3 regions of the Lactobacillus sp. ESL0230 genome follow, and region 3 is predicted to be linked to each of the others. Evidence: riboswitches for the same ligand, from Rfam matches in the RefSeq annotation. Region 3 holds a riboswitch; each other region holds the start of a gene.

Region 1 (3,286 bases), on a different contig from region 3:
ACACAGTTAAGCCGATGTATCATCAATTTATTGAACCCACTAAACGTTATGCTGACATCATTATTCCAGAAGGTGGCACTAATGATGTTGCTATTGATATGTTGACAACCAAAGTACATTCTGTTCTAAATAAAAAGGGCTGATTCTCCTTTATGTTCGAGATCAGTCCTTTTTGCTACTAAGTTATTTGATGATTATTCATTAATTATTCCAAATAAGTACCTTGCATTTTTTCCTTAAAATTAGTTGGCAACTTCAACCCATTTACCAAGTAATTATCAAAATCCCCATAATTCTGCTCAATTGTTTTAAAATAGCATTCTAAATACGAAGGCTGTACAGTTAGTGCTGCCTTTACACTTTCAAGTTGAACTACATCTAACTGTCCTTTTAAAAGATTTAAAATTTCGTTATTAGCTTTGCTTCTTGCTTCAATTGTCTTTAAATAATCAGTAAAAATATCATGATTACCAACACCCAAACACTTTAAAATTAACGCTGCTGCAACACCAGTGCGATCTTTTCCCGCAAAGCAATGGAAAGCTGTTGGTACGGGATTGTCAACTAGAGTCAGCAAAAATTGTTGATATCCCTCACGCGCAGAATTTGTTAAAGCTAGTTGCTTGTATGTAATTAGCATATTACCTGCAACATCCCCATTAGCAGAAATAATTTCATCAAGACTAGCTTGGTTAGTAGCAGCATCTGCTAGAACATCTATCGTAATATAAGTTAATCCATTCCAAATATAATTTGGATATTCTTTTCGTTCATCAGCACCACGAAAATCTATTAATTGCTTAATTTGATATTTATTTCGGACGGCCTCCTTTTGCTCTAAAGATAAATCAAATAACTGTCCACACCGAAAAAGCATATTTTCTTTTACTTTTTTCCCATTTGCACCGACATAACCGCCTAATGAGCGCCAGTTCGTAATATCTTTTACCATAATTCCCCTTATCTATATCTAATATATCCGAATTATTCTTTTTATCAAAAAATTTACTCGAGCTAGAGCCAAATTTCAACCAAAACAAAAATAGCCGCTAACTGTTTTATCTGCTATCAACCTTTGGACAGGATAAGTTGCAACTATTTTACTCTAATTAACTTATTTTTGGCTTTACAGCACGTTCAAACATATTAATAATTAATTTAACTAAAATACCATCAAAAACAACAGCTGAAATCAAGTTAGTAATAAACATTGTTATTTGTAGTACAAGACTAAATTTTGACCAACCATAAAGCACATATGACAAAATAAAGCAGCCCAAGCCAGCAAAAATTGCTCCTGTTATCACACTTGCCCAAGAAAATTTCTGATAGCGTTCTTTTTTAGGGAAAAAGCCAATTTCATTTAATGCCCCCTGTAGAATACCAGATATAATAGTCGTTGCTCCCCATTGTCCCCCAATCGCCATTTCAACAACTGCCGCTAATAATTCACCAATAGTACCAGACCCAGCAGTTGGCACAAAATATATTGCTAAAGGCGCAGCCATGAGCCACAAACCTGTAAAAACTGTATCAACTACCGGTGCAAAGCCTGTTGGAATCAAGGTCATTTTAATTAAATTATAGGCCCAATTGAAGCCATAAGTGTAAATCACACCCATAATTATTCCGATTAAAGCAACTAAAATAATTGATTTAGTATTCCACTTTGATGATCTTGTAAACATAAAAATACTCCTAAATAACTATTAAGTCATTAGGAGTACTTAGTAATTTACTCTGTTACACTTCCCTAACGCAGGAATTATCCCGTTCAGGTTCAGAGGGTATTTCTCAGCTATATGCACCCCTAGTGACTTCTTCTGTATTATAGCATAATCGTGTAGCCTTTGCTTACACGATTTTATTTTATTAAGTATTTAAAAATTACTAAAACTAGCAAGCTTTTCCTCAGTCATGTCACGAATAATTGCCACTGCTAAATCAACTGCAGCCTTAAAATCATGGTATGCACTGAAGCAATATGGTGAATGTTCATATCGTACAGGTATACCAATCACAATAGTAGGTGCACCATTTTCATAGTAAATAGCGGCTCCATCTTGTCCCCCACCAGTACGAACTGAGCGCGTATAAGGAATATGATTTTTATCAGCTACATCGCAGGCATACTGTTGAAATTTAGGATTAGGTAAGAATGAGGTATCCATGTCACGTAGCATCGGTCCTCTTTTAAGACCAGTTTGAGATAACCAGTCAGGGGTAAAAGTATCATCAGCTGGACATGATTCTAGTACAATCGCCAAATCGGGTTTAACTTCCCTAGCTGTTACATACGCACCTCGTAACCCAACCTCTTCTTGACTTGAAAGAGCAGCAACGATATTAAAGTTTGTTTGTTCATCTTTTAATTCTTCAAGAACATCCGCCATTGCGGCTGCACCAAAGCGATCATCAAAATCTTTACCAAAAAACAAACCTGTCTTATCATTATATTCGCATTTTACATCAACGAAAATTGGACAGCCAGTGTCAATTTTGTAATCATTAATAGTTTCTTCGCGTGAGCTTGAACCAACATCAATCGACATGTCAGCAACATCTGGAACATTGTTACGCTCTGCTTCAGTCATAAAATGAGGCGGTTTAGTTGCCACTACTCCTGGAATATACTCACCATCACGATTTCTAATTTTGACACGTAAAGCTGGAATATTGTATTTAACCCAGCCACCAAGTGGAACAAATTTGATTAAGCCATTAGGCCTTACAGCCTGTGTAATAAAGCCAACAGCATCTGAATGTGCATCAAGCTGGATTATTGGACGGTGAGCTTTATTTTGCTTTTTAGCTGCATAAACATTCAACATACCATCAATTTTAATATCAGCGTAACTCTTCACAGTTTCTGTAAACAATTTAACAAATTCTTCTTCAAAGCCAGAGGTTGCGTTTGCATCTGCAAAGGCTTTAAGCATTTTAATTTCTTCTTCTTTTTTCATTTTTTAGCCTTTCATTTTTTACTATTATTCTTAATTGTAGCAAAATTTATATTAAGAAAACTACAATTTAAATTAAACTTCATTTTTAAATAAAAACCTTGTATAGACAAAAAAATTAAAACTATCTACTATTTCATCTAGAAAATGATATAATCGACTTTATTAGAAATTTAAATTGTTTAAAGTGAAAGGTAAATAAATGCCGAAAAACGACAATATTAACAGTATTATTGATCATAAGTTGTTTACCGAAGATGATATTCACGAAATGTGCGTCAAATTAGGCAAACAGTTAACCCAAGACTATGCAGGCAAGCAACCAC
Region 2 (3,286 bases), on a different contig from region 3:
TATGTATCCAGCAAGCAGAAGTTTATATATACATAATATAACAATAGTTATATAATAAAATTAATATCTCATTATTTTAAGTTGATATTTGCTTGTCTAAATAATTCTGTCCGCATTTGAACTGGCGTTTCATGATAATACTCGTTAAATTTTTTATAAAAAAAAGATTTACCACTATATCCTACTTGAGAAATAATATCTCTAACCGAAATATCGGGGCGTGCTAGTAAGGTACGTGCTTCCTGCATACGTCTTTCATCAACATGCTCAACAAAACTTTTTCCAGTTTTTTGCTTAACTAAAGTTGAAAAATAATTAGGATTTAAACCAAAATGCTTTGCAGTTTGTTCCAAAGTAATATGAGCAAAGTTTTCATCAATATATTGATCTAGAGTTGTCTCAGCAAATTCATAGTTAACCAGTGGTAGAGCTGATAGCTTTTGATTTCTAATCGTTGTTAAAAATGCCATCATTAATTCTGCACTAATCATTTCACTAGTAAACAAATTTTGGTTTAAATATTCATCAACGATTCTTCTCATCAGTTGGGTGGGTTTGGCTAATTTTGAATTTTTTAAATATAACAACCGCTCCGTCTTAAGAGATAACTTTATTTGGCTAACTATTTTCTGCTCGTCATCATTAAATTTAGCTATAGCATTGAGAAAATTTAAATGATTAGTAAATTCAAATTTAACGATTATATCTTCTTTAGTTTGCCTAGGAACATCATATTCACATTTTGGTTCTAAAAAAACGCTATTTCCTGTTGCTAAACGAATATTTTTTCCATTGATTTTTATGTTTATTGTTCCTGCCACCATAAAAATAATAGTTTGACGAGCAGTTTGATAGCGATGTAGACCAGTATTATGATTTTCAAGATAAATCGTAAATAGATCAAAAGTGCTATTAACTGGTTTGAGACATACCTCATTTGTATCAGTACTTATTGCTTGTAAAACACTCGCTAAATATTGTTCCAGCCTAGCTGCTGTCATACCTTCACCTTCTCAATGATTTTATATTATACTTTAATTATATATCAAAAGATTTGTTACTTATAAATTTTTAAAGCAAAAAAGTTTACTTTAATATCATGATCAAGATAGACAGCAAACCATCTTTTAGGTATAATGACACTAATCTTGGGGTGCCGATAAGGCTGAGAACATACCCACTGAACCTGCATGGATAATGCCAACGAAGGGAAAATCACTTGAATTTTACGTCATCTGGTATGAAGCCATGATGACTTTTTTTATACTTAGGAAATAAAATTGATTACTATTAAAAATTTAACTTTTACATATGACCTGCAGAATAAAATTTTAGATAACCTTAGTTTAACCATACCTACAAAAGAATTTTCATTATTAGTAGGACCTTCAGGCTGCGGCAAATCTACCCTACTAAAAATACTTGCAGCACTTTATCCCAAATATGCTGGTCAACTCACTGGGGAAGTTGATTTAAATGGCTTACGAGCTGCGATGCTGTTCCAAAATGCTAGTGAACAATTTACAATGTCTACTCCGCGAGAAGAAATTATCTTCGCTTTAGAAAACCTCCAAGTTGACCGTGAACAATATGCCCAGCGTCTTAAATTGGCCGTTAAATTTACCCAGATTGACCATCTACTTGATCAAAAAATTAATACAATGTCTGGTGGTGAACAGCAACGAGTCGCACTAGCTGTTCTAGTAGCAATGGATGTAGATCTTTATTTACTTGATGAGCCATTTGCCAGTTGTGACCCAGATACTCGGCACTTTTTAATTAACAAATTAGCAGCTTTAAAAAAACAAGGGAAAACTATTCTCATTAGTGATCATCTTTTAAGCAATTATCAAAATATTTGTGACAATATATTTCAATTTCAAAAAAAAGTAATCACTAAGCTAAGTGCAGCAGCCAAAGATAACTTATTGCAAAAAAATAAAGATAAAAAAAATTATCATTTTGCTCTCCCTCAAAGTGAGCAACCCTGTTTTACTTTAACTAATACAAAAATTAGTGAAAATCGATTACTTTTAAACCAAAAGCACTTACAAATTATGGCTGGTAAAACCACCCTCATTACGGGAGCTAATGGCATTGGTAAAACTTCACTTTTTAATGCCCTTAGTAAAATGTTATCCTACGATGGTAGCTTGACTTATTATGACCATGAAATTAGCCAACTATCCGCGCGTAAATATTTGCGGCAAGTTGGGCAAGTTTTCCAAAAAGCTAGTGACCAATTTATTAATATTTCAGTTGCAGATGAGCTTAACTTGAGTAAAAAAAGTCCTAACAACCATTTCTTTACTGACCCAGAAATTAATAAAGCTTTAATTGCCTTGGAATTAGATCAAACCTTAGATCAAGCTGTCTATTCCCTTTCTGGTGGTCAACAAAAGAAATTGCAAATTTTATTGATGATCATTGCTAGTCAAGCTGTGCTCTTACTTGATGAACCGCTAAGTGGCTTAGATGATCATTCTGCTAAACAAATCATAAATTTATTAAAGGAGAACCAAGCTCGACAAGGGCAAACATTAGTAATTATTACCCACGACCTTACTAACATTGCGGAGTGGTGTGATTATCATCTTGTTTTTAAAAACCAACAATTAACCTATGTAACGAAATGAGGTGCTCGCATTGAATCCTGGTTTTAAGTTCTTTTTAGCAGTAACAGTTTCTTTAGAGATATCATTGACAACCAGCTTACCTACAAATTTAATCATTATTGGAATAGCAGTAGTTTATTTACTTTTTAATCATGTCAAAATCAAAAATTTACTTTTAACATTACTTTTACCATTAGTAGCAGCAACGACCATCTTTGCTACGCTGTACTGGTTTACACCTGAACCCAATTTACAGAACGCTCTTTGTTTAGCTAGTAGAATTTATGTCTACACTCTGACCATCTACTGCGTTTTTATTGGAACTACGACCACAGAATTTGCTCGTTGCTTTGAACAAAATTTTCATCTACCAAGTAAATTCGCATATGGCATTTTAGCAGCACTTAATCTTGTTCCCCAAATGAAACAAGCAATTAAAAAAGTCCAAACCGCTGCAATGATGCGGGGAGTTTATTTAAGTTTTTGGTCACCTACACTCTACTTCAAAGCAATCTTAATTGCCCTCAATTCAGCCGAAAATTTAGCCCAAGCAATGGAGTCACATGGCTATGTTGAAGATGCGCCACGGACAACGATCGTGGCAATTCCAATAAAAATAAGTGATTGGATATATAGCGGTATTATTCTATTATTTGTTAACCTTGCACTAC
Region 3 (3,286 bases):
GCTAAAGCAACATCGTCATCGATAAAAAATGGCACATCATATTTTTGACAAAGCTGATGTAGTTCTTCAGCCATTGATAAGCGGTCACTTTGTTTCAAAGTTGATTTAGGACCCTTATCACGGAATTGATAAGCAGTAATGCCAGCTTTGAGAGCTTCTTCTACTAATTCTGGTAGACTTTTGTTTGCGGGCAGGTCTTGTGTTCCACAGACAAAATATGCGGTTAACTGTGTGGAATCAAATTTTTGCATAATTTCTCCTAGTTTATTTTTACCCAATGATTAAGTGGTCCGTGACCATGGCCAACTTGGATGGTTTCTGCGATAGCTTTGGCTACGTATTGTTTACCAAGTTTAATTGCAGCACTTAAAGTTTGACCGTGAGCGAGCTGAGCTGTAATTGTTGCAGCTAAAGTGTCACCGGTGCCATGAGTTCTTTTGGTGTGGGTACGTGGACTGCTAATCCAAAAATCGGTACCATCGGCTAAGAGGGCATAGTCGCGTACTAGTTCATTTTCAGCATGACCACCTTTGATTAGAATATTTTTCACACCCATCTCTTGTAAGGCATGAGCTAATGCGGGATACTGTTTTTCGCTGCTTGCCTTAATTCCCGTCAGTACTTCAGCTTCGGGCAAGTTGGGTGTTACTAAATCTGCAAGTGGTAAAAGTTCCTCTTTGACAGTTTTAACAGCATCCTTACTTAGCAGGGGTGCACCGCCTTTAGCTACCATTACGGGATCAATTGTAATGGGACCAAAATCATACTTTTTTAGGTTAAGAGCAACTTGATGCACGTGAGCTGCATCGCCAAGCATTCCTGTTTTGCAGGCACGGATCTTAAAATCAGCGGCAAGTGAAGTAAATTGTGCGTCAATTAGTTCTAATGGTATTAAAAAAGAGTCTTGTACACCAAGGGTATTTTGTGCGGTAACAGCTACCACCACTGCTGTACCAAAAACTTTTTGCATTTGAAAAGTCTTAAGATCGGCCATAATACCAGCACCACCACCAGAATCGGTTCCAGCGATTGTTAATACTTGGGGGAAAGAATTAATTTTTTCAGTCATAAAAAGCCGTCCTTTAGTCAAATTTTGCTATTTTTTCAATATCGGCAACTTGAACTTTAGCCAAGTAGTCTATCAGATGCATACCGAACGTGCCAGGGCCAATTTTTGGATGGTCTTTAGCTAGTAATTCGCCAGTAGCTGCAAATACCAAGGTGGCAGTTTGAGCTGCTTCAAATGGATCAGCCCCAACTGATGCAAAAGCTGCCACAATACTAGATAGTACATCACCTGAGCCAACATGGGCTTGAAATAGCGGGGTGCCGTTGTAAACATGTGCAATCTTCTTGCCATTGCTGATTGTGTCTGTTGCACCACTAGCAATAACAACACAGTCCAATTTTTGAGCCGTTTTTTGGGTGATTTGGTCAAGATTACCTGAACCCGAACCGGCATCAATTCCTCGGGCATTCCATTCAAAACCCCCTAAAGCTGCAATTTCGCCAGCATTACCACGGATTATGCTAACTGGAAATCTGTGGAGGAGGTCCTGCGCTGTTTGCAGACGATAATTAACCGCTCCTACAGCGACAGGGTCAAATACGATAGGCTTTTTATCTTGGGTAGCTAAAGCGCCTATTTTTTTCATTTGGGCAATTTGCAACTGGGTTAAGGTGCCGAGATTAAGGGTAACGCTTGAAGCCATCTTAACCATTTCTTCGGCTTCGGCAATTTCCTTACTCATAATTGGTGAAGCACCAATAGCATTTAAACTATTAGCAACATCTTGAACGGTGACAAAATTAGCAGCATTTAAAACAACCGGATTTTTTTCTCGTAATTCATTGAGAATATTTAACTTCATTTCAACCTCCAACAATTGCACTAGCCTACTTGCGTAAATAAAAAGCTTTGACACTATCATGTGTCAAAGCTTAACGGTTATTGACACGTTCCTACGCAAGAATTAGCTTACAGGTTCAAAGGGTCTAGAACGTAGTTCCATCTCAGCCGCGATGGGGGCTCCCCTCGTGTTATCGCTTTCTATTATAATGATTTTTTCTGTTTAATACAATTAAAAATAGGCATAAAATAAGAATAAAATTAATAAAGTAGAAAAGAGGCAAATTAATGAGTTTCACGCAGCAATTGCATAAAGTAGCACAAAATATATGGCAAAAAAGTCTGGTGCATCCTTTCATTACAGAATTACAAAGTGGCCAACTACCGTTAACAAAATTTCGGTTTTATTTACTGCAGGATCGATATTATTTAGTTGAATTTAGTAAGTTCCATCATCTATTAGCTGAACAAGCAGGTAATCCGCAAATCAAACAATTTTTATTGCAGAGTGAAGCAGATCTTAAGGCTTGCGAATGGTCTGTCCGCAGTGATTTTTTTACGGAATTAAAAATTACTCCAATGGAAATTAGACAAACAGCGGTTGCGCCTACGGCGTATAATTATGTCAATCATATGTATCTGACACTCGAACGTGATGGCTTTGCCCCAGCAATCGCTGCAATTGTTCCTTGTTATTGGTTGTATCAAGAAATTGGGCAAAAATTAGCTGAAGTTGGCTCACCCGTAGCACTCTATCAAACATGGATAGATACTTATGATAGTGACTGGTATAAGGTCAATGTGACACATATTTTGCAATTAATAAATATTTTGGCTAGTCAAGCCACCGCAACTGATCGTCAAATGATGCAAACAGCTTTTATTCGCAGTAGCTACTACGAATTACAGTTTTGGCAAATGGCTTACGCAAAAGAGCAGTGGAAATAAAATATGTGCATTATTTATAATAAATTTTGGCAACTCGTTCAATTAAATTAGTTCCATATTCAAATCCATCAGCTGAAATCTCTAGTGATTTTTGAGTATAGTTTTGTTTAAAGCTTAATTTTTTATTATTATCTAACCAAACAATATGACTAATTTTTTGATTATTTGGCCAATTATTAAAAACAAGTTGACGAGCTTTTTCACCGCCTAAAATAACATTACTATTACCAATATTACCAAGATTATCAACGAAGAGATAACGACCTTTGATAAAATCATGAATGTTTGATGTTGAAGGATATGTTGGGTATTCATAATTAGCAGTACCGTAAATTGCTTCGTGATTTATTTTCATCCAATGACTTACAATTTCAAGTAATGATTGGCAATGAACATTCAATGAACCATCAAATTCTGGTCCAACATTAATTAATAAATTTGCGCCAACTTTGCGTGTATGGCATATTTGTTCAATTAATTGCTTAGCTG

Evidence for each region. A riboswitch is a leader RNA that binds a small molecule or an ion and turns the genes downstream of it on or off. The one in region 3 is predicted to bind thiamine pyrophosphate.
Region 1: another riboswitch for thiamine pyrophosphate. It lies ahead of F5ESL0230_RS01870 (ECF transporter S component); the one in region 3 lies ahead of thiM (hydroxyethylthiazole kinase).
Region 2: another riboswitch for thiamine pyrophosphate. It lies ahead of F5ESL0230_RS00480 (ATP-binding cassette domain-containing protein); the one in region 3 lies ahead of thiM (hydroxyethylthiazole kinase).

The regions. Positions count from the first base shown of each region.
Region 1 covers NZ_REHI01000006.1:18,088-21,373, reverse strand. Annotated here, with positions in the region: gene udk (uridine kinase) at 1-143, shown strand, start outside; gene F5ESL0230_RS01875 (tyrosine-protein phosphatase) at 206-952, opposite strand; gene F5ESL0230_RS01870 (ECF transporter S component) at 1,110-1,688, opposite strand; TPP riboswitch at 1,734-1,822, opposite strand; gene F5ESL0230_RS01865 (M42 family metallopeptidase) at 1,881-2,963, opposite strand; gene hpt (hypoxanthine phosphoribosyltransferase) at 3,163-3,286, shown strand, end outside.
Region 2 covers NZ_REHI01000003.1:28,993-32,278, reverse strand. Annotated here, with positions in the region: gene F5ESL0230_RS00485 (helix-turn-helix transcriptional regulator) at 72-1,001, opposite strand; TPP riboswitch at 1,140-1,229, shown strand; gene F5ESL0230_RS00480 (ATP-binding cassette domain-containing protein) at 1,281-2,636, shown strand; gene F5ESL0230_RS00475 (energy-coupling factor transporter transmembrane protein EcfT) at 2,647-3,286, shown strand, end outside.
Region 3 covers NZ_REHI01000008.1:286,784-290,069, reverse strand. Annotated here, with positions in the region: gene thiE (thiamine phosphate synthase) at 1-254, opposite strand, end outside; gene thiD (bifunctional hydroxymethylpyrimidine kinase/phosphomethylpyrimidine kinase) at 260-1,069, opposite strand; gene thiM (hydroxyethylthiazole kinase) at 1,083-1,871, opposite strand; TPP riboswitch at 1,943-2,046, opposite strand; gene tenA (thiaminase II) at 2,138-2,797, shown strand; gene F5ESL0230_RS07855 (alpha-L-fucosidase) at 2,808-3,286, opposite strand, start outside.